DNA from 4 places in the Shewanella rhizosphaerae genome. Region 1 is predicted to be linked to each of the others. Evidence: predicted binding sites of a transcription regulator. Region 1 holds the regulator's gene; each other region holds the start of a gene.

Region 1 (7,379 bases):
ACGGTGAGTATGATGGGGGTGTCGAAGGGTTTATCCACCTGATTTCTCAACTGGTACATGTGACTGCGCAAGATGTCGCTGTTGGGCGGTTCTTCCCCCCACAGGTGCTGCACTATCTCCTCTCGCTTCACCACGTTAGGGGCACGGGAGATCAGCAGGTGGAGGATCTGATAGCAGCTTGGCGTCAGCTGTAGCTTCTTGCCATCGCGATAGGCGGTATGCTCGGCGATGTTGAGGGTGAGCGGCCCGCACTGCTGGCAACCCTGGGCGACGCGCCCGAGCTGACGCTTGATCAGCGCCAGCAGTCGCACGTGCAGCTCATCGAGATCGAAGGGCTTAGTCAGATAGTCGTCGGCGCCACTATGAAAGCCTTGCAGCAGATCCTGTTTGTCGTCCAGCGCCGTCAGCATCAAGATTGGTACGCTGGAGCCTTGCTGACGTAGGGCCTTGGCCACGGCGTAGCCGTCCATCTTGGGCAGCATGAGATCCAGTACTATGGCGTCGAAGTGTCCTTCGGTGGCGAGGCGCAGGCCGAGCTCGCCATTGCTGGCATAATCTACCTGAGCTCCTTGGGATTCGAGATAGTCCCCCAGGACACCGGCGACATCGGCATTATCTTCTATGATGAGTATTTGAGTATTTTGCATGACAGTTCTCTGGCCGGATGACTCTACCTATCCTAGCGTGAAAAAGATGTCGATAACATTGAAATTCAAGCGCATCCGATTGGGCTTTGGGATGCGCTTACTGATCAATTTAGCAGGAACAGGGTCGCCAGGCCGAGGAAGGCGAACAGGCCGATCACATCAGTAACTGTGGTCAGCACCATGCCACCGGCCAGTGCGGGATCGACGTTAAACTTCTTCAGCAGCAATGGGATACAGGCGCCGGCCAGACCGGCCACCGTCATGTTGATCAGCATGGCGCCGCCGATCAGTCCGCCCAGAGCGATGTCGCCCTTCCACAGCCAGACGGCGGCAAACACCAGCATGGACCAGAGCAGGCCGTTGAGAAAGCCGATGGCCAGCTCCTTGCCGATCAGCCAGCGGGAGTTACTCTGGCCTATCTGCCCCAGGGCGATACCGCGGATCACCAGCGCCAGGGTCTGGTTGCCGGCGACGCCACCCATACTGGGCACTATGGTCATCAAGATGGCGATGGTAGCAAACTGCTCCAGGGTGTTCTCGAACATGTTGCTGACCGAGGCGGCCAGCAGGGCGGCAAACAGGTTGATGGTCAGCCAGAGGGAGCGCCTCAGGGTACTCTTGACCACAGGGCCGAAGGTATCTGTGTCGTCGTCCATCCCCGCCATCCCCATCATGGAGTGTTCGGCGTCTTCACGGATCACGTCGACAATATCGTCGATGGTGATACGCCCCAGCAGACGGTTGGTCTCCTCTTCGACCACGGGGGCCGAGACCCAGTCGTGACGCTCGAACAGTTGGGCGACTTCGCCGTCATCCATGCCCACGGGGATCCCTTCGAGATCGTCGTTCATGATCTCCCGCACCGAGGCGTTGGGGTCGCAGGTCAGCAGATCGGTAATGCGCACGCCGCCTAGCAAGCTGTCGCGTTTATCCACCACATAGAGGGTATCTGTGGCGTCGGGTAGCTCGCCGCGGATCCTCAGGTAACGCAAGATCACATCTATGGTGACATCGGGGCGTACGGTTACCGTGTCCGTGTTCATGATACTGCCGGCGGTGTCTTCCGGGTAGGAGAGGGCTTGCTCTACCCTGGCCCTGTCTTGCGCCGTCATCGACTGCAACACCTGATTGAAGACGCTGTCGGGCAGGCTACGCAGTATGTAGGCCAGATCGTCAGTGTCCATGCCTTCGGCCGCCTTGGCGACGCGCTCTGGGCTCATCTGGGTGATCAGAGTATCTTTGAGCTCTTCGCCCAGCTCGTCGAGGATCTCCCCCGTGTGCTGCTGATCGATCAGCTGCCAGAGCACCTGACGGGTGCGCGGCGGCGAAGATTCCAGGATGAAGGCGATATCTGAGGCGGCCATGTCGTGCAGCATGCTGCGCACATGGACAAACATGCCGCTGCCTAAGGCTTGAGTGAGCTGATTAAGGCGTTGATCTGTGGTTTCACTATCTAACACTTCGATCGGCATAGCTCCTCCTTTGGCAGTTGATTGAACGGCTTGGGTGGTAGGCTTGTAAGTCTATGATAAGTATAGGACGAAATTAAGCGGGCACCGCAAAGCGAGCCGATTATACGGCCTCATCGAATTTGGCGTCAATAAGGGCGCTGATGGCATCCAGGGCCGCCTGGGCATCTTTGCCTTCGCTGGTGATGGTGATGGTTTTACCCATGCCGGTTTCGAGCATCAGGAGGCCGAGTACGCTGGCGGCGGAGGCCTGTTTATCGCCCTGGATCAGAGTGACCTCGGCATCGAACTTGGCAGCGAGCACCGCCAGCTTGGTCGCCGCTCTGGCGTGCAGGCCCAACTTGTTGCAGATGGTCAGCTCGCGAGCCAACTTAGTCATGCTTTAGCTCTCTGTGGCGCGCCTGAACCTTATGCTTGCCCTTGTTGAACAGCTTGGCGAGCTGGTCGGTCACATAGACAGATCTGTGCTGGCCGCCGGTGCAGCCGATGGCTATGGTGAGGTAGCTGCGGTTGTTGCGCTCCAGATGAGGCAACCAGGTTTCCAGCAGGTTTTCGATCTGCCAGATGAACTTGTTGACCAGGGGTTGCTGGCTCAGAAACTGCTGTACTGGCTCATCCAGGCCGGTCAGAGGCCTTAGCTCAGGTTCCCAGTGGGGATTGGGCAGGAAGCGCACGTCGAACATGAAGTCGGCTTCGGTCGGCATGCCATATTTAAAGCCGAAGGACTCGAAGTTGATCACTAGCTCCTTGTCGACCGTGCCCAGCAGGATCTCGCGCACCTTGTCGCTCAACTCATAGATGTTGAGGTTAGAGGTGTCGATATAGTGATCCACGAGTTTGGCTATGGGGTCGAGCAGCTTGCCCTCGAGCTGAATAGCCTCCTTGAGGGAGACCTTAGAGCGTGACAGCGGATGTAGTCTGCGGGTCTCGCTATAGCGCTTGAGCAGCACATTGTCGCTGGAGTTCAGGAAGAAGCTTAAGATTTCGGTATCTTTGGGGAGCTTGGCCAGCTGCTTTTCCAGCTGGATCTCTTCGCTGGGCATGTTGCGCACATCGACGCTGATGGCCACGAGATCGCTGCGTCCCTTGAGCTGCTCAAGCAGGGACTCCATCATCTGCAAGGGCAGATTGTCGACACAGTAGTAGCCTAGATCTTCTAGGACCCTGAGTGCGACGGATTTTCCCGATCCTGAGCGTCCGGATACCAAAACCAATTTCATTGGGTGATCACCTGATAGAGTTCGGATTCATCTTGGGTCTTTCTTAGCTGCTTCATGATCGCCTTATCATTGAGCTTCTCGGCCATAGCGGCCAGGGTGCTAAGATGTTGCTCGCATTGATCTGCGGGCACCAATAACGCAAAAAGGATATCGACGGGCTGATTGTCAATGGCATCGAATGCGATTGGTTCAGCACATTTCACCAGTACGGCCACGGGTTGATCTATGTTAGTCAGCCGTCCGTGAGGAATCGCGATACCATTGCCTATACCTGTGCTGCCCATTTTCTCTCGAGCCAGAAGGCTTTCAAATATTTCTTGAGAGGAGAGGGTGGGGTACTGGACAGCGGCTAAGTCGCTGATAAGCTCCAGTACCTTTTTCTTACTGCCCGGAGTGGCGCAGGTGGTGCACTCCGGCCGCAGGATGGTACTCAGTTCCATCGTTAATGTTTAGTAAGCTTCTCTTTGTGTTTAATGACCTGACGATCGAGTTTGTCAATCAGGGAGTCTATCGCGGCATACATGTCCGCATGTTCGGATGTTGCGAACACTTCTCCGCCACGGAGATGTAACTTTGCCTCAACCTTCTGTTGCAACTTTTCGACATTTAATACAACGTGCACATTATTGATCTGATCGAAATGACGTTCAAGCTTTGTGAATTTCTCTTCGATGTAGCTTCGTAGAGATTGGGTGATCTCGATATGGTGCCCAGTCAGGTTTATTTGCATAAAGATAGTCCTCCAGTTTCCAGGTTTGTTTTATAAGCTCTTGCGCTGATTTGAGGGAGGTATAAGCATTGCCTCGCGATACTTGGCAATGGTGCGTCTAGCCACCTTAATCCCCTGTTCGGCCAAGAGTTGAGCCATCTTGCTGTCGCTCAATGGCTTTTTCTGGTTTTCCGCAGCAACCAGCTTCTTAATGAAGGCACGTATTGCTGTTGAAGAGCACTCTCCGCCATCGTCGGTACCGACGTGACTGGAGAAGAAGTATTTAAGCTCGAAGATCCCTCTCGGGGTATGCATATATTTTTGCGTGGTCACACGTGAGATGGTGGATTCATGCATCTCCACCGCCTCGGCGATGTCGTTCAGTACCATGGGCTTCATCGCCTCTTCGCCAAATTCGAAGAAACCTTGCTGGAAGTCGACGATACAGTTGGTCACCTTGAGCAGGGTCTCGTTGCGACTCTCAAGGCTCTTGAGGAACCATTTAGCTTCCTGCAGGTGGCCGCGAATAAACTGGCCATCCGCCTGACTCTTAGTGCTGCGGGCCATGGCGGCATACTGCTGGTTGACGTTGATCTTGGGCATGCTGTCAGGGTTGAGCTCGACTACCCAGCGTCCCTTCTTCTTGGTGACGGTCACATCCGGGATCACGTATTCATCGCGGCTGGCGGTGATGGCGAGACCGGGACGGGGATTCAGGGTCTGAATAAGGGCGATGGCATCCCTCAGCTCATTTTCCTTGAGCTTGGTTTTGCGCATCAGCAGACGGAAGTCGCGTCCGGCGATGAGATCCAGGTGCTCCTTGATCAGCATGCGGGCGTTGGCGATGTGCGGGGTATCGTCGCTGTATTGGGCTAGCTGAATGGTCAGACATTCGCTGAGATCACGGGCCGCCACGCCAATAGGGTCGAAGTGTTGTACTCGCTTGAGTACCGCCTCGACCTCGTCGAGTTCGATCTCAGGGTCGCCCATGGCCTCGAGAATATCTTCACAGGTCTGGGTCAGGTAACCGCGCTCGTCGATGGCATCGATGATGGCGGTGGCGATGGCCAGATCGTTATCGGAAAAAGGGGTCAGGTTCTTCTGCCATTCCAGGTGTTCGTAAAGACCTTCGCTGGTCTCGCCCTGAAAAGGCATGTCGTCGTCGCGCATGGCGCCCGAGCTTGAGTTTGGCGAGGCGGTGTAGACCTCATCCCAGGTGGTATCCACCGGCAGCTCGTCTGGCATAGAGTCTTGAGTCAGGGCATCAGAGGTCTCGACCCCTGAGTTATCCTGGCTCGAATCCAGCTCTATCTTGTCGTCGTACTTGTTGTCGAAGCTGTCGCCGACGCTATCGTCTTGCAGCTCGATGCTGGCGCTCTCCTGCTCTTCATCCAACTCCAGTAGCGGGTTGGATTCTAATGCCTGCTGGATCTCCTGCTGCAACTCTAATGACGACAACTGCAACAGACGTATGGCCTGTTGTAGCTGGGGCGTCATGGTGAGATGCTGACCCATTTTGAGCTGAAGTGACGCTTTCATCGTACTGCTATTCCCTTGTTTCTAATTATAAAATGAGAAAGCTCTGGCTATATGTGCCGGACAAATATATCGGATAGTGCCTAAGGCCACAATTAACGCGTGGTTTTTCCTCTGTGGCCCCATTATAAGATTAACTATAGCTTGAATTGTTCACCTAAGTACACTGCTCGTACTTGCTGGTTGTCTAAGATTTCGGCGGGTGTGCCCTCGGCGATCAGATTACCATGGCTGACGATATAGGCTTTCTCGCAGACGTCTAATGTTTCGCGCACGTTGTGGTCGGTGATCAACACCCCCAGGCCGCGATTCTTGAGCTGTTCGATGATCTTCTTGATGTCGATAACCGAGATGGGATCGACCCCGGCGAACGGCTCGTCGAGAAGTATAAACTTAGGGTTGGCAGCAAGCGCCCTGGCGATCTCCACCCGGCGACGTTCACCGCCCGAGAGCGCCATGCCGTGGCTGTCACGGATATGGGTGATGTGAAACTCTTCCAGCAGGTGTTCCAGCTCCTCTTCGCGGCCATCGTTATTAAGATCGCTGCGGGTCTGGAGCACGGCCATGATGTTGTCTCGCACCGAGAGCTTACGGAAGATGCTGGCTTCCTGGGGCAGGTAGCCTATGCCTTTGCGGGCGCGCAGGTGCATGGGGTCTAGCGTCAGGTCGTCATCGTCGATAAAGATGCGGCCCTTGTCGCTCTGTACCAGGCCGACGACCATGTAAAAGGTGGTGGTCTTGCCGGCGCCGTTTGGCCCCAGCAGGCCGACGATCTGCCCGGTCTTGACCGTGAGGCTCACGTCTTGGACAACGGCACGACTCTTATAGCTCTTGGCGAGGTTCTCCGCCTTCAAGATCAGGTCTGTCATTGTTTTTCCTGTTCTGGTTTCTTCTCGGGCTTCTGCTCTGGCTGGATCTGTTCCTGATAGTTTTCAGGCTGAATGATGGTGATCACTCTGTCTTTGCCTGTGCTCTCGGCGATCAGCTGTTGCTGCTCTATGTTGTAGCGGATCTGCGAACCCGTGACCTGGCTGCCTTCCTGTTCCAGGGTGGCGTCGCCGATCAGTGTCAGGGTGCGGCTGGAAAGCTCGTAACGTATCTCCTTGGCGCTGGCCGAGGCGGGACGGCCATCTTCCATCACCTGAGAGTAAGTGGCCGGGTTGCCGGTGGCGATCAGTATCTTGCCGCTGTTCTTCTCTTTGCTGAAGGCGCGTAGTTCACTGGCCAATATCTTGATTGAGCCTTGGGTGACCTCGACCGGACCGTGGAAGATGATCTGGTTGTTCTTAATGTCGGCTTCCTGGCTGGCGGCAGAGATCTTAACCTCTTGCAGCAGGTCGTTTACCTTGGCATGGGCGCCAATACTGACCAGGGGCAGCAGGCCTGCAAGAATAAGGCTATTTAGTTTCATATGTTCCTTCTACCTGACTCGTCAGTTTTATATTTTGGGCGTTGAGATCGGCATATAGGCCTTCCCCCGTGATGAGGAAATCACGCCCTGTGATCCGAATGCTTCTGTCGGATGTCATAATCATAGTATTGAGATCCAGCTCCAGATAGGTGGTCTCTATGGTCTGAATCGGTTCCTCTGGGCTAATGGCATCAATGATAACATTATTTTCCAGGGTGACCCGTCCGCTATTTTTGTCCAATGTGCCCTTGGTGGATCTCAGGCGCCACTGGGCATCGCCGTTGTCGGGATAGACCAGATAGATGGGCTGGGTAAAGTAGGTCTGGTTGCGCTCGGCGTAGTGCTCCATGTGACTGGCCGATACCCGGCTGTTGATGCCACCCTCAT
Region 2 (7,379 bases), 2.2 Mb from region 1:
TGCACGTCGGCACTACTAAAGGTGGTCAGCAGCGCATCCTCGATAAGCGGAATATGCTTTTTAATTAAGACATCATCGTCAGAGCCACGCACCATGAGCTGCACCTTGATCTCCACCAAACGGGAGCGATTCTGCCCAGGCAGATTAAATAGGAAAGGTCTCGGCATCCCCACATAGAAGGCTTCACGGCTATTTGCCGGCTCACTCTGCTCGGTTTGCTCCCCTTCCGCCATGGTCTCATCGCTCGGCTCATCGCCCGACAAGAACAACCATGCGCCCACACCCAGCAAGACCACCAAGAGTGCCCCTATGGCCGCAAAGATAATGAGCTTCTTCTTACTCTTAGGCTCTACATTCTCTTCAAGTTCTAACGATTCTTCTTCCGCCATCTCTTATCCCTATCACACTCGGCTCACACTCAGCATCGTCATGATTTTTTAGCGCATATCAAACGATTGGGCAATCATACCAACCTATAGGTTACCTGCTTACGCGTAATAATCTATACCCGAACGATAACTTGTTGCGTTATTCGACACTAACAGGCTCTCTTCTGCCGAAATTTCATCCATCTCAGACAGACCATGGCCCAGTCCCTCGCCTTGCTCGCCGTTACCACCCTGCTCTTTACCGCCTTGAGAGACGTTGCTGTCGGTCAGCTGCATCCCCTGCTCGGCCAGTAGCTCCCGCAGACGTGGGATCGCCTGCTCAACCAGATCCCGCGTCTGGGTCTGGGTCACATGAAACTGCACCTGGGTCTGGTCACCCTGCACCTGAACCCGTACCATCATGTGGCCAAGCTCGGGCGGATCCAGGCGAATCTCCGCCTGCTGCACGCCTTGGCTCACCATGGCCACCAGCTGCTGACGCATCACGGGCGAGAACTTATGGATCATCTCCTGCATCTGCGTCACAGGTTCGCCCTGTGGCTTGATAGAGACTTGATATTGCGGGAGGGCCTCATTTCTTGCGCCTTGCAAACCCTGTAGCGATAATGCGTTAAGCTTGCTATCTGCCGCGGCATCTGGCATTTCACCGGCCTTTGGCGACATGGTCACGGCAAGGTTAGCGCCCTTCAGCAGCTCCTGCGCGGCTTTGCCATCGCGGCCCTCAGCAGCCGAGGTCATCTTCAGAGCACCATTTTGTGCCTGCTCGGCGGCAAGCTTGGCGTCAGCTAGCTTAGCTTCACCAAACTTAGACTCACCAACCTTGGATTCACCCAATATGGCTTTCACGCCTTTCTCATTAACGGCACTTTCCACGCCGCTCGCGTTATTGGCCGAGGTTAGGCCTACTTGACTAATCTCAATCTGATTTAACCCAACCTGATTTAGTCCCGGCTGATTGGCCACGCCTGCGCCTTGTGAAGGCTCAGTTTGAGTTGCTGCAAAGTTGGTTTGCGACTGACTCGCCATGGCCGAGAGATATTGCTTGGCGTCATGAATAAGTGCCGCCAGCTTGGCATTGGCAGCTTCACTCTCTAGCGCCTCGGCTTGACTGGGCTCACCATTTCCAGGCTTATTCTTACCCGCTATGCCATGAATGAGCCCTTCGAGCATCTGCGGCGGTAAGGCCGTCAGCTCATCCTTGGACAAACCTGTTTGCGCCATCACCTCATTTAAAGCATCTTCGGGAAGCTGAGCCAATATCGCCTCGCTCCCCAGGCCATTTGGATTGATGACGGGTAAGATATGATCTTCTCCGGCGCCGGGTTTAAGCAGCTCATCTATACCCTCTAAGTCCGCTTTTTCGGTATCGACCTTGTCCTTAGCCCCTTTTACAAAGGTAGGAAACAGCTCATTGTCGGCAGATGACTCACCATCAGCATCACCCGGCGGCAAAATGACGCCGTCAGCGGCAATCTCCACCTCATCCCCCAGCTTGTTCGCCAGATGGATCTGCGCCAGCACGTTGGAGACATCGTCACTGTCTTTGTCCTGCGCGGGCGCCTTCTCCTGCTTAGCATCGGCCTTAGCAGTGTTATCGCGTTGAGCCACGTTTTCGACCTGGGATTGCGGGCGCGGTTTTGCCTGTGAGTTCACCTCACCCTGGCCGCTCGCCTTAGCCAAAGCCTCTGAAAAACCTTTGTTTTCTGACTTAGACTCTGCGGTCGATTTCGCATCTGATACGCTGGGCAACACCCCGCCCTTCTCTTTGCCGGGCTCGACATTGGACAGGAGTATTTGGGTCATCTGTGGCATGCTTCCTCCAACACTCATCTTGGGCACGTCAATGTCACGTGCCACCCGAGCGTCAATTATTCGCTAAGCTTTGGACTCATTGGCCCTTACTAATCAATATCAAGCAATAAAAATGCCAAGTTAATCATACCAATCCTAGTAAATAACTGATCACGCTAGCTTGTTAAAATGCCCGAAAACGGCGTTATTATTTTTAATTGTAAAATAACTAGTTATCGAAAAATCATGCCTTGTTCTCGACCGTTTTTGTTTTTCCTACGCTACTTTTGATCACTTACTTACCGTGATTGGTATTACAATTTGCCTTGAAAAAGTGGCGAGACGGTAGAATGGTTTTGAGGACAATAAAGAGGCGCCAGCCTCTACTCATGTACCTATTAGGGGATTAACGGGTGGACTGACGGAAAAACTGCTGAGAGGCAAACTCGTCGATCATCTTCTGTTCCTGTTTGGCCTCAAACTTTTGTTTTGCTTCGGCTTTATTCGCGAGTAACAGCTCGACCGCCTTACGCTTCTGTTGCTTACCCTGCCAATACTGCTGAGCCTTCTGACGCTGCTTATCCGTCTCCGACACTGCGAAGACCTGCTTCTCGATCGCCTCGTCGATCTGACGGATAAACTGATGAAACTGATGGTAGCTGCTGGCGGCAATCACTTGCCCCTGTTGGGCCTCCATCTGTTTCATGTAATCGAGACGATACTGCTGCAAGGCATCGAGCTGCTGGCGACATTTATTCAGCGTCAACTGCACGCCTCTAAGCTGAGTCGCCGCGGCCTCCTCGGCGTCGAGGGCTAACTTGAGTACTGTCTCTAAGGGATCATGCTTTGCCATGGCCGTTATGCTCTCCGATAAAACTCAGGCTAGACCTGACACTGGGCGCTCAATTGACCCAGCATCAAGGCGCTGGAATCGAAGCTGATGGCTTCCTTCATGGTCTGGCGCAGGAAGGCGTTCATGGCTGGCTGTAGGCGTATGGCGTTATCGATACGAGGGTCGCTCCCCTGAGTATAGGCACCGATAGAGATGAGGTCGCGATTCTGTTGGTACAGAGAATACATCTGCTTCACCCGGCGCGTCGCCTCCAGATGAGCGTCGCTGATCACCATAGGCGCCACACGGCTGATAGAGGCCTCGACGTCGATGGCTGGGTAATGACCCGAATCGGCTAATGCCCGCGATAAGACGATATGACCATCGAGGATCGCCCGCGCCGCATCGGCGATCGGATCCTGCAGGTCATCGCCCTCGGTGAGCACGGTATAGAAGGCGGTAATTGAGCCCTGGCCGGCGCCGCCGTTACCGGCTCGCTCCACCAGTTTAGGCAGCTTGGCAAACACAGAGGGGGGATAGCCTTTGGTGGCCGGCGGCTCACCGACGGCCAGGGCGATCTCACGCTGGGCCTGGGCGTAACGGGTCAGGCTGTCCATCAGCAGCAATACGTTGTAACCCAGATCGCGAAAATACTCGGCGATACGGGTCGAGGTCTCACAGGCTCGAAGACGCATCAGTGGTGAGGTATCGGCGGGCGCCGCCACCACCACGCTGCGGGCACGTCCCTCGGCGCCCAAGATCTCCTCGATAAACTCTTTCACTTCGCGGCCACGTTCCCCGACCAGACCAACCACGATCACATCGGCCGTGGTTCCGCGGGTCATCATGCCCAGCAGCACACTCTTACCCACGCCAGAACCAGCGAACAGGCCCATACGTTGGCCCTTACCCACGGTCAACATGGCGTTGATGGCGCGCACCCCGACATCCAAAGGTTCACTGATGGCGCGGCGCGCCAAGGGGTTTAGCATGGTGGCATGACGGGTAGCTTTCTGATCGGTATGCAGCTGCCCCAAGCCGTCAATCGGCGCACCATTGCCGTCGAGCACTCGGCCAAGCAGGCCCATGCCGACATTCAGCCCTGTCTGCTCACCGAGCGGCGTCACCTTGGCACCAGGCATCACGCCGCTTAGCTCCTCGATCGGCATCAGATAGAGCAGCTTGTCATCGAAGCCTATCACCTCGGCGATCAGATCTCCTGCCATGGTGGCTATGCTACACAGGCTGCCCACGGGCGCCTTGCAGCCGGTGGCTTCCAGGGTGAGGCCCACCACACGTACCAGCTGGCCCGAGGCCTCCGGCATAAAAGACGCGACCGCCTGGGTATGCTGCCTTAACTTATCAAGAAGCCGGTTTTGACGTGTCTTCATCTGGGCTCGTCTCTTGCGGTGCTTCTGGTGCAATCTGTTCGCTCGGCGCGACTTGTGATGCGTCAACTACTTGCGTTTGTTGCGGATCGCTTGTCTGGCTATCTGTTTCGAGGCCCGCTTGCGCAGCGTCGCCGTCTAGGTCTTGGTTTTGGTTTTGGTTTTGGTTTTGATGCTCGGGGACCTTCTCCATGGCGGCGAGCTGTTGTAGCCTTTGCTGCTCGAGGCGCTGCTCACTGGCGATAAGCTTATCGAACACTGCCTTGATGCGATGCTCCAGCCCCATATCCACCCGGCTACGGCTGTTGCTTACGATACACTCGCCGCGGCTCAAGGTCGGGTCTGCCTCTAACTCCCAATGATTTTTTGTTAGCTGCGCGCTTTCATAGAGTCGCTCGACGATAGCGAGATCCTCCGGATGCAGACGCAGGTGCGCCCCCTGCTCTTTCAGCGGTAGGGCGTCGACCCCTTGACGCAGGGCGGCGAGAATATGTTCGGGATGTGTCTTAAGCTCATGGCCGATCACCGCCTTGGCCAGGGTCATGCTGAGTTGAACCAGGGCTTGTTCTATTTCGGTGTCGAGTAGGGAAAGCGGCATCGATAGCTGCTGCATCAGGGCTTCAAATTTCGCAATCGTCTGCTTGGCCTCGGCGAGGCCGGCCTCCATACCCTGAGCCTGGCCTTGACGATAGCCCTCTTCGTGGCCCTGCTCAAGGCCTTTCAGTCGCCCCTCTTCCAAGCCCTTGGCCATGCCGGCTTCCTGGCCCTGAGCGAAGCCTTCGGCCTCGGCCTCGGCGCGGATCGACTCGATCTCCTCCAGGGTGGGGGGCATCACCGGCTCATCGACCGCCTTAGCCGCCTTTTGCGGGGCGATGCGGCCGAACATGTTCTCCTTGGGCTCATGCACCACAGGAGTTACATCGGGCAGCTGCCAATGGCTAAAATCGGCTTGTGTGTGTACGCCTTGGCCCTCTTGGGGCTTCTTGTCGCCAGACATGGTCATTAGAGGAACTCTTCTCCGCCGCTACCACCAAGTATGATCTCACCGGCATCACTTAAGCGACGAGCAATAGAGAGGATCTCCTTCTGAGCCACTTCCACTTCGCTGATCCGTATTGGACCCATGGCCTCGAGATCGTCTTTAAGCAGCTCGGCGGCACGCTTGGACATGTTGCCGAGGATCTTCTCTTTGAGTTGATCGTCTGCCCCCTTGAGGGCCTTCATCAACACATCCTGCTGCACTTCACGCAGCAAGGTCTGAATACCCATGTCGTCGACATCTGCCAGGTTTTCGAAGACAAACATCAGATCTTGGATCTGCTGCGCCATCTCTTCGTCGGTCTCGCGCAACGTCTCCATCAGCTGGCTTTCGACGCCAGTATCCAGGTAGTTCATGATGTTGGCCGCCGCCTTCAGGCCGCCCATTTTCGCCGCCTGCGCGCCGCCCTGACCGGCAAACTGTTTCTCCATGATGTCGTTTAGCTCTTGCAGCGCCGCCGGTTGCACCTCTTCGAGGTTGGCGATACGCATCATCAAATCGAGACGGGTATTTTCCGGTGCCTGGGCAAAAATCTCGGCGGCCTGATCCGGCTCAAGATAGGAGAGCACAATCGTCTGGATCTGCGGGTGTTCGTTCTGAATGATGGTGGCCACCTGACGGGCGTCCATCCACTTGAGTGATTCTAGGCCCTTGGCACCACCGCCCATGATGATCTGCTCGATAAGATTACCCGCCTTATCTTCACCCAAGGCGGCGGTAAGGGCATTACGCACGAACTCTTCGCTGTTAAAGCCGATGGAGGAGTATTTCTGTACCTCCTCCAGAAACAGCTTATGTACACCTATCACCTTGTTTTGGCCGAAGTCTTTCATGGCCGCCATGGCCATACCCACCTTCTGCACCTGCTTAGGCTCGAGGTGTTTTAGGATTGAGGCGGCGTCGGCTTCGCTAAGGCTGAGTAGCAGGATGGCTGTCTTCTCGATACCGGTCAGATCTTTGGTATTGAACTCACCGTTAGCTGTGTCGATCTCTTTGTCTTTACTCATTTTCTTGTAACCATCCCTTGACGACTTGCGTAGACAACTCAGGCTCGTTGGCCACCAATGCACGTATGGCCTTTATCATATCATCGTCTTTATGCAGATCCGGTATCAAAATTGACCCATCGTCGGCATAGCTGTATTCCGCATCGGGACGATTGAGCATGCCAAGGGTATCGGCGGCATACTGATCCTCAATCTCCGCTAACTCGTCACCCAAAGATGGCGCATCTGGCATCTTCTGACCATCTGGGTAGATAAGGCGCTTGAGCATAGGGCGCACCACGAACAGAATAAGCACCAGGATGATTAGACCGCCCATCACCAGCTTGATGGCTCGCCAGAACCAAGGTTCCTCGTAGATGGCCAGTGCCGGCGCCTCTTCTACCAGTTGATCCATGAAGGGAACGGTGACCACCTCTATCATGTCGCCACGTTGGGTATTGAAACCTACGGCCCCTTCTAGCAGGCGGCGTATGTTGCTCAGCTCCTGCTCGGTGCGGGCAACGCGGGTCACCTGACCATCTTCACCGGCTGGCCCCGTCTTGAAATCGACCGCCACCGACACGCTAACCCGTCTGACCACCCCCACCTGCTGGCGGGTATGGCTGATGGTAGTGTCTAGCTCATAATTGCGGGTTGCCTCCTTGTGGCTAGAACCCGGCAGGGTCTGCTCCTGAGCACTAGTGCCGGTAGCCTGCTGAGGAATATTGGCTTCCATCGGTGGCTGGTTGCTCAGCGCGCCGGCGATGCCGCCAGTGCTGGCACCGGTAGAGTTATTCTCAACCGTCATCTCGCTGCGCACCGCCGGCAGATCCGGGTTATAACGCTTGGCAGTCTGCTCGACCGAGGTAAAGTCCATGTTCACGTCGACCTGGGCGGTAAAGTTCTCCGGTCCCAGAATCGGCATCAGAATCGATTCAATCTTGCTGCGGTATT
Region 3 (7,379 bases), 1.4 Mb from region 1:
GCGGGACTCTGGGTCAATGTGCTGGGCTTTATCGCCGTGGTACTGGCCACCATCAACGTTGTGGGTGGCTACATGGTCACCAACCGTATGCTTGCCATGTTTAAGAGGAAATAAGCCAACATGAGTATGACGATTATCTATCTCGCCTACCTTGTGGCTGCGAGTCTGTTTATTTTAGGGATCAAGGGGCTGACCAAGCCGCGCACAGCGGTGCGTGGTAACCAGTTGTCGGCCCTGGGTATGTTTATCGCCGTGGTGGTGACTCTGCTGGATAAGAGCATCTTAAGCTATGAGTGGATCATCGCAGGTATCTTGCTGGGGGGTGCCATAGGCGCCGTAATGGCCACCAAGATCCAGGTGACCGCCATGCCGCAGATGGTGGCCCTGCTTAACGGTTTCGGTGGCGGCGCCTCGCTGTTTATCGCCCTGGCGAGCTTCCTAGATCCCGATTCGGCGACTCATGTGGTGGCGCTGATCTCAATCGGTCTGACCGTGCTCATCGGCTCTGTTACCCTGTCTGGCTCCTTCGTGGCGTTTGCTAAGCTGCAGGAGCTGATCTCGGGCAATCCAATCCGGGTGCCGGGCAACAAATTTATTAACGCCAGCCTGTTGATCGCCGCCTTGGTGCTGACCGTCGCCGTGGTCACCACACCAAGCAATCCGACCTTCATCTACGCCCTGGTGGCCGTATCGCTATTACTGGGTCTCTTCCTGGTGGTGCCTATCGGCGGCGCCGACATGCCAGTGGTTATCGCCCTGCTGAACTCCTACTCGGGGATCGCGGCCGCGACCACAGGTTTTATCACGGGCAACACAGTACTGATCGTCTCGGGTTCTCTGGTTGGCGCCTCGGGCATCATCCTGACCCAGATCATGTGTAAGGCGATGAACCGCTCACTGTTTAACGTGCTCTTCGGCGTCATGGCCGAAGGTGGCGAGACGGTAGATGCCGACGAAGTCTATGCCGGTAAGGTGACCTCCTCCTCGCCGGAAGAGGTGGCCATGTTACTGGAAACCGCAGAGCGCGTGGTGATCGTCCCTGGTTATGGTCTGGCGATGGCTCAGGCGCAACACGCGGTGCGCGAATTGGCCTCGGTACTGGAGGCGCGCGGCGCCCAGGTGCTGTACGCCATCCACCCGGTTGCCGGTCGTATGCCTGGCCACATGAACGTGTTGCTGGCCGAAGCAGAGGTGCCCTATGAGCAGCTGATCGAGATGGATGAGATCAATCCCCAGTTTGAACAGACAGATGTGGCCATCGTCATCGGTGCCAACGACGTGACCAACCCTATGGCGCGTGAAGACAAGGGCAGCCCTATCTACGGCATGCCGATTCTCAACGTCGACAAGGCCCGTACCGTGGTGGTCGTCAAGCGCTCACTCAGCCCGGGCTTCGCCGGCCTGCCTAATCCGCTGTTTGCCAAGGACAACGCCCTGATGTTGTTTGGCGACGGTAAGAAGGCGATTGTCGATCTGACCCAGTCCCTCAAAGAAGCGGACTAAGCGCACAAAATCGAAAAAAGGCCGTTTAACGGCCTTTTTTATTGCCTGTTGAAAATAAAATTAGATAAATCTTATTGATTAGTTTGCAGTTTATTTTTTACCCGCCACCGCCTTGCTTTTTGGTGGAAAGTTATCTAAACATTTCGGCTATACTTAGCCTGAGAGGCCGCGCTTTGGCCGGGTGAATCGCTTGCATATTGGATTAACATCTGATTATATAATCATCATGTAACAATGTTAGCGTTTCCTAAAGAGGCTTTGAAAATGCAAACTCAAGTGCTAAATAATGGACTGCTATCTTTCGAGGATAGGCGCGTTTCTCAGGCTCACGCTAACGAACATTGGGACAGGTTGACGACGGCGCAGCGATTCGCCTTCTACACCTTAGCGAAACTTGGTTATCAGCTGCTCTTTGTGAGGCAAACCCCAACGACGAGTACCGCTATCGCCAAACAGGAAGATCAACTCGCTACCATTGACGACGAAGGTGATATCGACTTTCATCCAGATGTCGTCCTGCGCGAACGCCGTCCACCTCGAAAGCAATAAGCAAAAAAAGGAGCCTCTGGCTCCTTTTTATTTTCTATCTGACTCACAAACGATTGCTAAAACCACGCGACTACTCCCCCTGCATCGCCTGCTCCGTCATCCAGTTCTCGGCGGCCTGCTCACCCATCAGCTGCCTCAGGGTCGGGCGGATAAACGCCCCCATCTCAGCTCTCCGCCAAAACATATACTGGGGTAACTTAGCCTGATTCGCGGCGCCGAACAGCCAGTGCAGCAGGCTGGCAAACTCATCGAGCGTCTCCTGATCATACTGGATCAGCTCTGGATAGATGGCGTCGATAAGCGAATCGAAATTTTCAAATGCCCCAAGCGCCTGCCAGCTGTACCTGTCCAGAAGCTGTGCGAGCATAGGGGTCGACCAGTGAGAGATGGCCGTCACGCTCTCAAACACCTCCAGGTTACGCCTGTGATACTGCTGCCAGGCCAGTGTCTCGGCCTGCCCTTCTCTGGCCAGGAACCAGAGCAGATAGAAGTCCGCCAACCACTCGTGTTGATAGGGGGTTAGCTTGTCGGCTTTTAGGTAGATGGAGTTCGAGCGGCTCACCGCCAGGTGCCCCAGCTCATGGGCCAACGTCATCTGATAGGCCTGTTCTATCGGCAGGGCATAGACCTGACCATTCCACAGCGCCGAATATGCCTTGGGGATTCGCTCATCATGCAGCAACACAAGACCGGTAATATCGGCATCGGTCAGCGGCCTGACCATGGCGCCGCGCCGAGCCATCTGGCTCAAAAGCGTCTGAGGATTGAGGGGTAATTGTGCCCTGGCATTACTCGGTAACTGCCCGAGGCACTCTTGAATGTGAGACGTTTGACACACCAGGGCCTGACCTTGAGGCATAGGCGCCCAGAACCAGGCGCTGGCGATCAATAACGTCTCTGGGATCACTGCTTGGCCATGATGTTTTCTATGATGGCCGTGGTAGAGACGCCATCTTCGAAGCCCAGCACCTCGACGCTGCCACCAGCCGCGATCACCTCTTTGCCACCGGCGATATCCTCGACACTATAGTCGCCGCCCTTCACCAGCTTATTGGGTAGCAGTCTGGAGATGATGCGCTGCGGCGTGTCTTCGCTAAATGGCACCACCCAGTCGACCGAGGCCAGCCCCGCCAGTACGGCCATACGGCGATCCAGCTTGTTAACCGGACGGCCATCGCCCTTGAGACGCTTCACCGAGTCGTCATCGTTAACCGCCACGATAAGCCTGTCACCCAGCGCCCTCGCCTGCTGCAGGTAACTCACATGACCGGCATGGAGAATGTCGAAACAGCCGTTGGTCATCACCACGCGCTCGCCCTTCAGCTTGGCCTGCTCCAGGGCGTAGGCCAGTTGATCTTCGCTGACCACCCCGTAGCCGCTCTCGCCATGACTCAGATTAAGCGCCGCAATCAGCTCGATACGACTCACGGTAGAGGTGCCCAGCTTGCCGACGACTATGCCCGCGGCCGTGTTGGCCAGGGCGCAGGCCACAGGCAGCTCACAACCTACCGCTAGCGAGGTGGCCAGGGCCGAGATCACAGTGTCACCGGCGCCGGTCACGTCATAGACCTCGTGGGCAACGGTCGGAATATGCAGCTCGGGGGCATCGGCGGTGATCAGCGTCATCCCCTTCTCGGAGCGCGTCACCAACAGGGCCTCGAAGTTGAACTCTTTGAGGAGCTCCTTGGCTTTAGCCACCAGATCCGCCTCGTCGGCAACCTTACCGACCACCTGTTCGAACTCGCTCATGTTAGGCGTCAGCAAGGTCGCGCCGCGATAACGGGAGAAGTCGCTACCCTTAGGATCCACTAGCACCTTGACCCCTTTGGCCTTGGCCTTGGCGATGAAAGCCTCGGGCTTATCGATTGCGCCCTTGGCGTAATCGGACAGCACAACCACGGCTACCTTATCCAGCTCTTTCTCGGCGCTCGCCAGCAGTGCCAGGCTCTGCTCGGCCGGATAGGCCTCCTCGAAATCGAGGCGAATCAGCTGCTGATTGCGCGACATCACCCGGAGCTTAGTGATGGTGGGAAGCTCGGCAACTGTGTGCCACTTAGGTACGACGCCAAGCGCCTCTATGCCCTGGGTCAGGGCCGCGGCGGTTTCATCCTCACCGACGATACCTGCCAGGCTCACCTGACCGCCAAGAGTGGCGATATTCAAGGCCACGTTGGCTGCCCCGCCGGGTCTGTCTTCGATTTGATTCACTCGTACCACGGGCACAGGCGCCTCGGGCGAAATGCGCCCCGTAGGACCGCTCCAGTATCTGTCTAACATCACATCACCGACGACCAGAACGTTTGCTTTTTCGAAAGCTGGCAGAGAAATCTTCATATGGCACTTATCTTTTTGCGAAAATTAATCCCTGATTATACCTAATTTTCCCAACAAATTGAGTTAGAATAAGCAGTAATTTTTGTAAACCCCATAGGGTCAACCGTGGTCGAAAACGCTCAATTCTCCGCTCAATTTTTCCATCCCAAGTATTGGCTCATCTGGTTAGGTGTCGGCTTTATGCGTCTGACCCAACTTCTGCCCCTGCGGGCTCAGATGAAATTGGGACAAAGCATAGGCCGCCTGGCCATGGCGATAGCCGGCAGTCGCGTCAATACCGCCAAGCGCAACATAGCACTCTGTTTCCCCGAGATGAGCCAGGCAGACCAGCAGCAACTCTTGACCCGCAACTTCGAAGAGACGGGCAAGGCGATCTTCGACATCGCCAACGCCTGGTGGTGGAGTGACGAGCGCATTCAGAGCCACATGACCATTAAAGGCCGCGAGCATGTTGAGCAGACCCTGGCTGCCGGACAGGGCGTGATCCTCTTCGCCGTACACTGTCTACCTCTGGAGATGGGCGCTCGCATCTTCGGCCAGTTTCAGCCGGGCATAGGCGTCTACCGCCCCCACAACAATCCGCTGATGGAATACCTTCAGGTTAAGGGACGTCTGCGCTCCAACAAGGGATTGGTGCCCAAGCGGGATCTCAGACAGATGGTGCGCAGCCTGCGCAATCCAGATGTGATCTGGTATACGGCGGATCAAGATTTCGGCCGTTCAAGCGCCGTCTTTATCCCCTTCTTCGCCGTGCCTGAGGCCGCGACTATCACGGGCGCCACCACCCTAGCCAAATTGGGCAAGGCCAAGGTGCTGCCTTTCATTGTGGTGCGCAATGAAGATGACAAGGGTTACACCATAGAGATACAAGCGCCGCTAAAAGACTTCCCCGGCGAAAACGAGCTGGAAGATGCCAAGCGGGGTAACCGCATCATAGAAGAGATCATCGAACGCAGCCCAGCCCAATACATGTGGCTGCATAGACGCTTCAAGACCCGTCCCAATAAGGATGACCCGTCGCTCTATCGCTAGCCCGACTGCCAAAGCGTTAGTCGCTCGGTAAAAGCCAGCCATTTAGGCTGGCTTTTTTATTTGCCGCACATCTCCCCATAACCCAACAAGTATCAAATCGACACAGACAAAATACACACTGTCTTTTTGACATTCTGTGTCATTTTTACACTTTGCCATAATTGTCATTATGACAATTTAATAAGACACCAATATATGTTTATTTTGAAATAATCAACAACTTACAAGTATGGCACGTTAGCTGCTATAGCAGGATACTCCACACCTACAATATATTGCGCTGAGAGGCTCTATGAATAAACAACGGCTAACGGCGATAGCACTCTTGATAGTACTTATCGCTTCCTTCTCTGTACTGCTGAGCATAGGCAGTCAGATCTATCGCGAAAAACCCCCTATCCCCACCGCCTTTACCGATGTGCAGGGTCAACCCCTGTTCACTCAAAACGATATAGAGCGCGGCCAACTGGTTTGGCGCTCTATGGGCGGACACCAGCTAGGCTCTATCTGGGGTCACGGCTCCTACGTCGCCCCAGACTGGACCGCCGACTGGCTACACCGTGAGGCGCAGGCCTGGTTAGATATCACCGCCAAGGCGCAGTTTGGCAGAAGCTTCAACGAGCTGGACTCGATTAAACAGGCCGGTCTTGAGCAGTCGCTGCGTGACGACCTACGTCGCAACACCCTGACTACCTCGGCCAATGGCGAGATTCGCATCAGCCTGTCTGATACCCGCATTCAGGCCATCGGCCAGGTATCAGACCACTACCTGTCTCTGTTCGGCGACGATCCTAAGCTCTCAACTCTGCGCGAACAGTATGCGATGAAGGAAGGCACAGTGCCTGACCTTGAGCGTCGCCAACAGCTCAACGCCTTCCTCTTCTGGGGCGCCTGGGCCGCCATCACAGAGCGTGAAGGACAAGAGTATACCTACACCAACAACTGGCCTTTCGATCCTCAGCTGGGTAACACCCCAACCTCAGACAACATCGTCTGGTCTATCCTGAGTATCGTCACCCTTATCGCCGGTATTGGCGCCCTGGTATGGCACCACGCCTCAGGCAAACATGAAGAGCTGCCTAAGCCAGCCGAGCAAGATCCTCTGTTCCTCAAGAAGCCTACCGCCTCACAGAAGGCCGTGGGTAAGTATTTCGTCACCGCGGTCGGCCTCTTCCTGCTGCAGATCCTCTTAGGGGGCGTGACGGCGCACTACGCGGTAGAAGGGCAAAACTTCTACGGCATCCCACTGGCAGAGATACTGCCCTACTCGGTCACCCGTACCTGGCATACCCAGCTAGCGGTATTCTGGATCGCCACCGCCTGGCTCGGCACAGGCCTCTACATCGCACCTGCGCTATCTGGATATGAGCCTAAGTTCCAACGTCTGGGCGTCAACGTCCTCTGGGTAGCCTTGGTTGTTGTGGTACTGGGCTCTATGGCCGGTGAATGGATCGGCGTACAGCAGTACTTCGACCTGGATACCAACTTCCTCTTCGGCCACCAAGGCTATGAATATATCGACCTCGGCCGTGTCTGGCAGGTACTGCTACTGGCAGGCCTGTTGATCTGGCTAACCCTGGTCACCGCCGCCATGCGCCCAGCCCTTAAGATTCAAGGCGAGATGCGCCCTGTGATCTGGGTACTGTACGCCTCTTGTGTCGCCATCGGCCTCTTCTACGGTGCCGGTCTCTTCATGGGCAAGCACACCAACCTGGCCATCGCCGAATACTGGCGCTGGTGGGTCGTTCACCTATGGGTTGAAGGCTTCTTCGAGACCTTTGCGACCTCGGTGATCGCCCTGATGCTGGTTCGTCTGGGACTCATCCGTGCCCGCAGTGCCAACGGCGCCGTACTATTCGCCACGGTTATCTTCCTCACCGGTGGTCTTATCGGTACCCTGCACCACCTCTACTTCACAGGTACACCAACGGGTGTGATCGCCTGGGGCGCCATCTTCTCGG
Region 4 (7,379 bases), 2.1 Mb from region 1:
CAGATACAGATTCTGCCCCATGGGATCCAGGCCGCTCGGATTGATAAAGTCTGACATGCTCAGCTGACCCACCACCTGGTTTTCCGCCGCGCCAGGGGTCTTCACCGAGACCTCCCCTTCGGCAGAAACGGTAATACTGGTCGCATCATCCGGGATGGTGATCGCAGGTTGCAGCACATAGCCAGAACCCGGGGTCACGATCTGCCCGGTATCATCTAAGGTAAATTGACCATTTCGGGTATAGGCGGTTGTGCCGTCTGGCAGCTGCACCTCGAAGAAACCCGGGCCTTCGATCATCAGATCCAATGAGTTATCAGTGGTAAGCATATTACCCTGGGTGAACATCTTCTGGGTCGCCACCACCTTGGTACCCGCGCCTATGTTTAAGCCGTTGGGTAACTTAGTGTTGGAGGCGCTGATACCACCCGCCTGATTGACGGTCTGATAGAGCAGATCTTCGAAAACGGCACGGCTCTTCTTGTATCCAACTGTGCTCGCGTTCGCCACATTGTTGGAGATCACCGAGATATCTGTTTGCTGGGCATCTAAGCCAGTCTTACTAATCCATAACGCCGGATGCATAATCTATCTCCTAACTAATGCGCATTAATGACGAAGAGGCTTGATCCATCTCTTCGGCGGTTTTCATCATCTTGACCTGCATCTCAAACTGGCGCTGCAGATCGATTAAAGAGACCATCTCGTCGACGGCGTTGACATTGCTGCCTTCGATGGCGCCACTCTCCACGGCAACATTGGGATCGGCCGGGGCATTAACGCCAGACAATTGACGGAACAGACCATCCTCGCCACGCATCAGGTTTTGATTACCAGGGTTAACCAACTTGATACGGCCGACCTCCTCGATCACCTCAGCGGTTGAGCCGAGCGGTCTGACCGAGATGGTGCCATCCTGGGCAATCTCGACCTTTTCGATAGGAAGGGGTAACACGATAGGACCGGCATCGCCCATCACAGGGTTGCCTCTGTCGTTACGCAGCAGGCCTGAAGTGTCGAAACTCAGGCTGCCAGAGCGGGTGTAGGCCTCACCGCCATCGACGGCCTGCACGGCTATCCAGCCGTCACCTTTCACCGCGATGTCGAGATCCCGTCCCGTGGTCTTTATGGGACCGGCGGCAAAGTTGGCCGACGGGTTCTCTGTCATCGAAAACACCCGTGTCGGCAACCCTTCGCCAAAGGCCTGCATAGATCTGGCCTGTTCCAGATCCGACTTAAAGCCGTCGGTATTGGCATTGGCAAGGTTGTTGGCACGCACTGCCAGCGAATTCATATTCTGCTTGGCGCCACTCATGGCGACATAGAGTAATTTATCCACTTGCTGCTCCGTCAATGTTTCAACTAAAACTGTCTAATAACAGAACAAAGCAAACATCATGCCAAGCAATAGATTTGGTTAAGCAGGTGAAATCAAGCAGATAGAAATGAAGCTAAGGAAGGAAAGGAGAAGCGGCAAGAGAAGCGGAAATGTGTTGCCGCCTGGGCAACACATTTCACTCGTCCCTATAAGCGGCAGCTTAACGGATCTGCAGTACCGTCTGCTGCAGGGTGTTGTTCACTTCCAAGGTACGCGAGTTCGCCTGGAAGTTACGCTGGGCAGAGATAAGATCTACCAGCTCTGTGGTCAGGTCGACGTTTGACTGCTCCAGTGCCGATGAGCGAATGCTACCGAAGGTGCCGCTGTTGGCCTCACCCGCCAGCGCCGGACCCGAGTCAAGGCTCTCCTTCCAGGAGGTGTTACCCACCTGAGTCAGGCCCTGCTCGTTGGAGAAACGTGCCAGGGCGACACGCGCCAGAGGCACGGTAGAGCCGTTACTGTAACTGGCGTTTATCAAGCCATCGGCGCCCACTTCCACGTTAGTCAGACGACCCACTGTGGTACCGTCCTGACTCAACTCGGTCACCTCAAATGGCGAGGCGTACTGAGTCGGGCTGTTGAAGTTAAGGGTGAGTGTCTGGCTACCATCTGTACCTGGGCCTAACACATTAGCGCCGCCAACACCGAGTGTCTCTGTGGTGATCACCGCAGGATCGCTGCCGGTATAGGCACCAGTATCGTTAAACGAGAGCACAGAGCCTTTCCAGCCACTGGCGTTAACCGCAGTGCCAGTCGAGTCGGCCACACCATCACCCGTAGTATCACGGCCATAGGTGCCCGCGGCGCCCGCCAAATCCACCTGCTTGCCGTCAACCGCATAGAAGGCCACCCAGTTACTGGTGCCTGTGTAAGCCGCCTCAGGTGGACGCACGAAATAGGTGGTCAGAATATGCGGCTCACCCAGTGAGTCGTACATGGTGACCGACGTCGAGTTGTTGTAGGTATCGGGGTCATTCGGATTAAAGTTCGCCGGATCCAGCGTGCCCTCACCCGCGTTGAGGTTCATCTGAATACCGATATTGTCGGTTTTCTGTGGGCTGCCGGCAGTGTCAGGGATCTTCACCGGTTGAGTAGTTGTCAGACTCACAGAGGTCGAGTTGCCATCTTTGTCCACCGGGAAGGTCTGCAGGTAGTTACCTGCAGAGTTCACCAGGTAACTGTCGGCATCGACCTTGAAGGCACCGGCGCGGGTGTAGGAGAGATCCTGTGAACCCACTTCCGATGAGGTCACAAAGAAACCGCCGCCATTGATCGCCATATCCAGCGCGTTGCTGGTAAATTGCAGACTGCCCTGTTGGAACTGCTGTGCCACCTGAGCCGTGGTAACACCGCCACCGACAGTAGTCTTGCTGTTGGCAAAGATAGAGCTGGCATACACGTCGGCGAACTCGGCGCGCGACTCTTTAAAGCCAGTGGTATTGACGTTGGCGATGTTATTCGCCGTGGTATTGAGATCTTTTTGCGCCGCCGCGATACCACTCAATGCAATGTTAAATGACATAAATCACCTCACTAAAAATTTGTTATCTGTTCTGGACCTAAGTGCCCTAACGCTCTGCTTTGTCTAGGTTTCAGACACGGCCAGAACATCACCGAGTTTGATACCGCCTATGCCTCTCAAGTTGAGAATTGCGCCGGTACTTGCCGTCCCCAGCGAAACACTCGTCACGTGAGCGTAGGTCGATACGGCTAAATCTTCACTCTTACCATCTACCTTGCCCGATGCCTTAATTGAATAGTTACCACTGGCAACGGGTTCCCCATCCTTATCCAGTCCATCCCAAGAGACATCTATATTGCCGCCGTCGCTACCATCGACGGTGAAGGTCTTCACCAGCTGCCCCTTCTCGTCTTCGATTCGCACGGTTATCGACTCGATGGGCTCAGGGGTACTGATCACCCCTTTGAGCACGGGATCTTCCGCCGAAATATGCCCGGTATCCGATGGGATCAATACCTTCTGCCCCACTAGCCCCGAGGCCTGCAGCGCCTGGCTCGAGGTCATCACGGTATTGAGGTTGACTATCTCCTCGTTAAGCTTAGTGATGCCATCCACGGTGGAGAAAGACGCCATCTGGGCAATCATCTGATCGTTATCCACCGGCTTAAAAGGATCCTGCATCGACAGCTGCTGACTGAGCAGGGAGAAGAAATCCTCCTGGGTCAGCTCCTGACTCTTGGCCTCAGGGATCGAGGACTCCTCCTGCAGGCGCATGCTGTCTAGAAACGGATTTCCCGTAGTCTGGGTGGTTGCCTGACTGCTCGACGCCTGAGGCGTCACCGACTTGGCGCTCTGGGTCGAACTGGTTTGCGCAACCTGAGTATTTAACGGATTAACTAGGCTCACGACTTACCCCCTAGGAATTGCCAATGCGTAAGGTTTGCTGAAGCATAGATTTTGCCGCGTCGGCAACCTGTACGTTCATCTGGTAGGAACGAGAGGCCGAGATCATGTTGGCCATCTCCTCCATCACATTGACATTTGGCTTATAAATAAACCCATCGGCATCCGCTAACGGATGATCGGGTGAATACTCTTTCTGTAACGGCTTATCGCTCTCGACGATACCGGCCACCTTGACCGCCTGGCTGGTATTCTGCTGATGACTGGCCTTGGCCAGCTCGGCCTCGAAAACCGGATGACGGGCACGATAGGTCTTATCCACACTGCTGGAAACTGAATCGGCATTGGCGATGTTACTGGCAGTGGTATTTAGCCTGACTGACTGGGCCGACATGCCAGAGCCTGCCACATTGAAGATATTAAAAAGGCTCATGATTACGTTCCTTTAAGGGCTTTTTTCAGGCCGGAAAACTTACCGTCAAGAAAACCTAACGACATCTGATACTCGAGCGCATTCTGCATAAACTCTGACTGCTCCTGCTGAATATCCACCGTATTGCCATCACCTGTATCAGGCTGATTGGGTACCCGATAGCTAATGTGTTGCTGGGAAAGCGCCGCCAAATCGAAGTGCTTCTCGTTGCTACGGCTCATCGCAAGCCCGCTTTGGGCCGTGCGCGCCGCCTGCAGCGCCTTATCAAAATCCAGGTCTTTCGCCTTGTAATGGGGAGTATCGGCATTGGCGATATTTGACGAGATCACCTCGGCCCGCGCCGAACGTATCCCCAAGGTATACTGATGTATCCCCAATGCCTTATCGAAACTAATCGCCATAAAATTGCCTCCACACACGAATGCCATAAACAAAGCAATACTTGTGCCAATAAAATCAGTTCTAGGTAACTTACTCAGGCAAAGCAGATATAGAAATGGCAGGCATAAAAAATGCCAGCGATTGCTGGCATTTGAAACTTGATTGCGAACTCAGAGGGTTAGCCCCTTGAAGGGCTAGGTTTGCGACCTTAGGTCCGCTTCTGGTAATAGATCCCAGGGTTACACCTCACCATATCAAACTCGTCGGTCAGGCCGGCAATCGACTCAGATGCCCCCAGAAAGAGTATCCCCTTGGGATTGAGGGCGGCAGCAAATTGCCGCAATATCTTGGCCTTTGCCTCTGGGGCAAAATAGATCAGCACGTTGCGGCAAAAGATGATGTCAAACTTGCCGAGTAAGGTGTAACTCTCAAGCAGGTTGTGTGCCCTGAAGTTCACCAAACGCTTGACGTTAGCCTTCACCACCATGGAGCCACTCCCCGTGGGTTCAAAAAACTGACGTTTGCGCTCCTCGGACAGACCGCGCCCCAAGGCAAGGTTGTCATATTCGGCCGCCTTACAGCGCTCTAGCATAGAAGGAGACAGATCCGTTGCCAGGATCGTCGCACTGCCGGGCAAAGCTCCTGGCTTGCGCTGCTGATATTCCAAGATGGTCATGGCTAGCGAATAGGGTTCCTGCCCCGACGAACAGGCAGCCGACCAGATCTTCAGCGGCCGTCCCAGGCGGGCATATTCGGGTAACAGGTTATTGCCTAACAACTCGAAGGGATAGCGATCGCGAAACCACAAGGTTTCATTGGTGGTCATGGCGTCGATCACCTCGGCACGAAGTTGCCGCTCGGTGGGCTTCATCGAATGTTTAACCACTTCAGATAATGAGGGAAGATTATATTTCCCCATCAGAGGCGCGAGTCGACTACGAACCAAATATTGCTTATTGTCGCCCAACACAATACCGCTGTGTTGTTCCAGAAATAATTTAAATTGGTTGTACTCGGCTTCGGCAAGTGATTTATTCGGCACCTTGATATCCCAATATCAAAAAAGAAAACAGGCTACAACATACACTATAGCAAGCGTTACAGAGGTCAGCGTTATACATTAGCTAACTCACTGATACAAGCCTAAACTTACCAAATTTAGGCTCAGGCCCAACTTAGTACAAATTACAAACTAAGATGCTTATTCACCGCCGCCGCTAATTCATCAGGATTAAATTTCGCGATAAAGTCATTAGCGCCCACCTTCTCCACCATGGCCTGGTTAAATACGCCGCTGAGCGAGGTATGCAGCACCACCTTAATGTCTTTCAATTTAGGATTGTCGCGGATCTCTGCCGTCAGGGTATAGCCGTCCATCTCCGGCATCTCGATATCGGAAATGATCAACGGGATCTCATGGGCCACGTTATCCATCTCGGCGGCGACGCTTACCAGCTTATCTAAGGCCTCGCGGCCATCTTTGGCGGTATCTATCTGCAGGCTCAGAGATTCCAGTGCGCGAATGATCTGCTTGCGTGCCACGGCCGAATCGTCGATCACCATGATGTGATAGTGACGGTCTCTGTCTATGGTCAACTGCTCGTCGACTTCCTGACTGATCTGAGTCTTCACCGGCGAGATCTCATCGAGGATCTTCTCGACATCGAGGATCTCCACCAGCTCACCCTCAATCTCGGTCACGGCGGTCAGGTAGGAGTATCGTCCCGCGCCTTGCGGCGGCGGCATGATCGCCTCCCAGTTCATGTTGATGATGCGCTCGACCGACTTAACCAGGAAACCCTGCACACTACGGTTGTACTCGGAGATGATGATGAAGCAACCTTCGGTATCTTCTATCGGTCTGCCGCCGGTGGCCGCGCTGAGATCGATCACCGAAATGGTCTGGCCGCGAATATGGGCCACGCCCCTCACATAGGGATTGAGCTTAGGCAGGCCTGTCAGTGGCGGGCACTGCAGCACCTCTTTCACCTTAAATACGTTAATGCCAAACCTTTGCCGCCCGTTTAACTTAAACAGCAATAGCTCTAAGCGGTTTTGTCCTACAAGTTGGGTGCGTTTGTTAACTGATTCAAGAATACTCGACATAATGCCTTTGCCCTGTTGTCGGGTGAATGCGAAGCCGTTCCCATGGTAAATATGAGTATAGGCATACTAATTGCTTTATCTAGTTATATGACAACCAGACCTTTACTTTGTCAAATTTATGACACTCATTTCTCACAAAAAATGGCAAAGCCTTGGCTCTTAAAACGAAGTATAGGTGTAATCTGGCTAATCAAGCTAGTCAATTCATTATGAAAGTAAATTTTGCATATTTTCTGTTTTTGCTACTCATCTCTCTGCCCTTAAAGGCGGCTGAGACCGCCAGCGTTCCCTCTGTATCGACCATAGCGCGATTAGCTACAGAGGCAGTGCAGGAAAAAATGGTCTTCCCCCAAGATGCCAAGGTCATCATTACCCCCCAAAGCCTGGACACCCGGCTAAACCCTCCCGCCTGTTGGGGTGAACCCAAGGCGGAAATTGCCAGCGATCGCGCCATCAGTAAAAACAACACGGTCAAGATCAGCTGCGCCAGTCCAGATCTCGATTACCCCTGGCAGATCTACATTTCGGTTCGCGTCGAGGTGCTCTTTCCTGTGGTAGTAGCCAATCAAACCTTGGGGCCCGGCGATCTCATCGAATCGGATCAGATTCGCCTCGACTATGTCGAGCAGAGCCAACTCAGAGGTCAACAATTTGATGACCCTACCGCCGTGACCGGCACCCGGGTAAAGCGCAGAATTCCCACCAATCAGCCGCTGTTT

The links. The regulator sigma-54, encoded in region 1, starts transcription at its own class of promoters, with help from an activator protein. The targets are predictions, from matches to a motif close to GTTGGCACGNNNNTNGNNT.
Region 2: a site for sigma-54 is predicted at 2,303-2,321, ahead of K0I63_RS06880 (flagellar hook-length control protein FliK). Genes of this name have one in related genera too.
Region 3: a site for sigma-54 is predicted at 5,647-5,665, ahead of K0I63_RS03390 (nitric-oxide reductase large subunit). Genes of this name have one in related genera too.
Region 4: a site for sigma-54 is predicted at 4,607-4,625, ahead of flgB (flagellar basal body rod protein FlgB). Genes of this name have one in related genera too.

The regions. Positions count from the first base shown of each region.
Region 1 covers NZ_CP080420.1:3,947,399-3,954,777, reverse strand. The annotation lists gene K0I63_RS17125 (response regulator transcription factor) at 1-647, opposite strand, end outside; gene mgtE (magnesium transporter) at 752-2,119, opposite strand; gene K0I63_RS17115 (HPr family phosphocarrier protein) at 2,220-2,495, opposite strand; gene rapZ (RNase adapter RapZ) at 2,488-3,336, opposite strand; gene ptsN (PTS IIA-like nitrogen regulatory protein PtsN) at 3,333-3,776, opposite strand; gene hpf (ribosome hibernation promoting factor) at 3,779-4,066, opposite strand; gene K0I63_RS17095 (RNA polymerase factor sigma-54) at 4,097-5,584, opposite strand; gene lptB (LPS export ABC transporter ATP-binding protein) at 5,719-6,450, opposite strand; gene lptA (lipopolysaccharide transport periplasmic protein LptA) at 6,447-6,992, opposite strand; gene lptC (LPS export ABC transporter periplasmic protein LptC) at 6,979-7,379, opposite strand, start outside.
Region 2 covers NZ_CP080420.1:1,535,624-1,543,002, reverse strand. The annotation lists gene fliL (flagellar basal body-associated protein FliL) at 1-389, opposite strand, end outside; gene K0I63_RS06880 (flagellar hook-length control protein FliK) at 489-2,192, opposite strand; gene fliJ (flagellar export protein FliJ) at 2,587-3,033, opposite strand; gene fliI (flagellar protein export ATPase FliI) at 3,063-4,403, opposite strand; gene fliH (flagellar assembly protein FliH) at 4,375-5,403, opposite strand; gene fliG (flagellar motor switch protein FliG) at 5,403-6,446, opposite strand; gene fliF (flagellar basal-body MS-ring/collar protein FliF) at 6,439-7,379, opposite strand, start outside.
Region 3 covers NZ_CP080420.1:745,671-753,049, reverse strand. The annotation lists gene K0I63_RS03420 (NAD(P) transhydrogenase subunit alpha part 2) at 1-114, shown strand, start outside; gene K0I63_RS03415 (NAD(P)(+) transhydrogenase (Re/Si-specific) subunit beta) at 121-1,503, shown strand; gene K0I63_RS03410 (hypothetical protein) at 1,768-2,052, shown strand; gene K0I63_RS03405 (hypothetical protein) at 2,123-2,959, opposite strand; gene hldE (bifunctional D-glycero-beta-D-manno-heptose-7-phosphate kinase/D-glycero-beta-D-manno-heptose 1-phosphate adenylyltransferase HldE) at 2,956-4,386, opposite strand; gene K0I63_RS03395 (LpxL/LpxP family Kdo(2)-lipid IV(A) lauroyl/palmitoleoyl acyltransferase) at 4,492-5,418, shown strand; gene K0I63_RS03390 (nitric-oxide reductase large subunit) at 5,711-7,379, shown strand, end outside.
Region 4 covers NZ_CP080420.1:1,511,728-1,519,106, reverse strand. The annotation lists gene flgG (flagellar basal-body rod protein FlgG) at 1-582, opposite strand, end outside; gene flgF (flagellar basal-body rod protein FlgF) at 593-1,336, opposite strand; gene flgE (flagellar hook protein FlgE) at 1,536-2,897, opposite strand; gene flgD (flagellar hook assembly protein FlgD) at 2,961-3,743, opposite strand; gene flgC (flagellar basal body rod protein FlgC) at 3,754-4,173, opposite strand; gene flgB (flagellar basal body rod protein FlgB) at 4,176-4,574, opposite strand; gene K0I63_RS06745 (CheR family methyltransferase) at 4,763-5,602, opposite strand; gene K0I63_RS06740 (chemotaxis protein CheV) at 5,740-6,660, opposite strand; gene flgA (flagellar basal body P-ring formation chaperone FlgA) at 6,870-7,379, shown strand, end outside.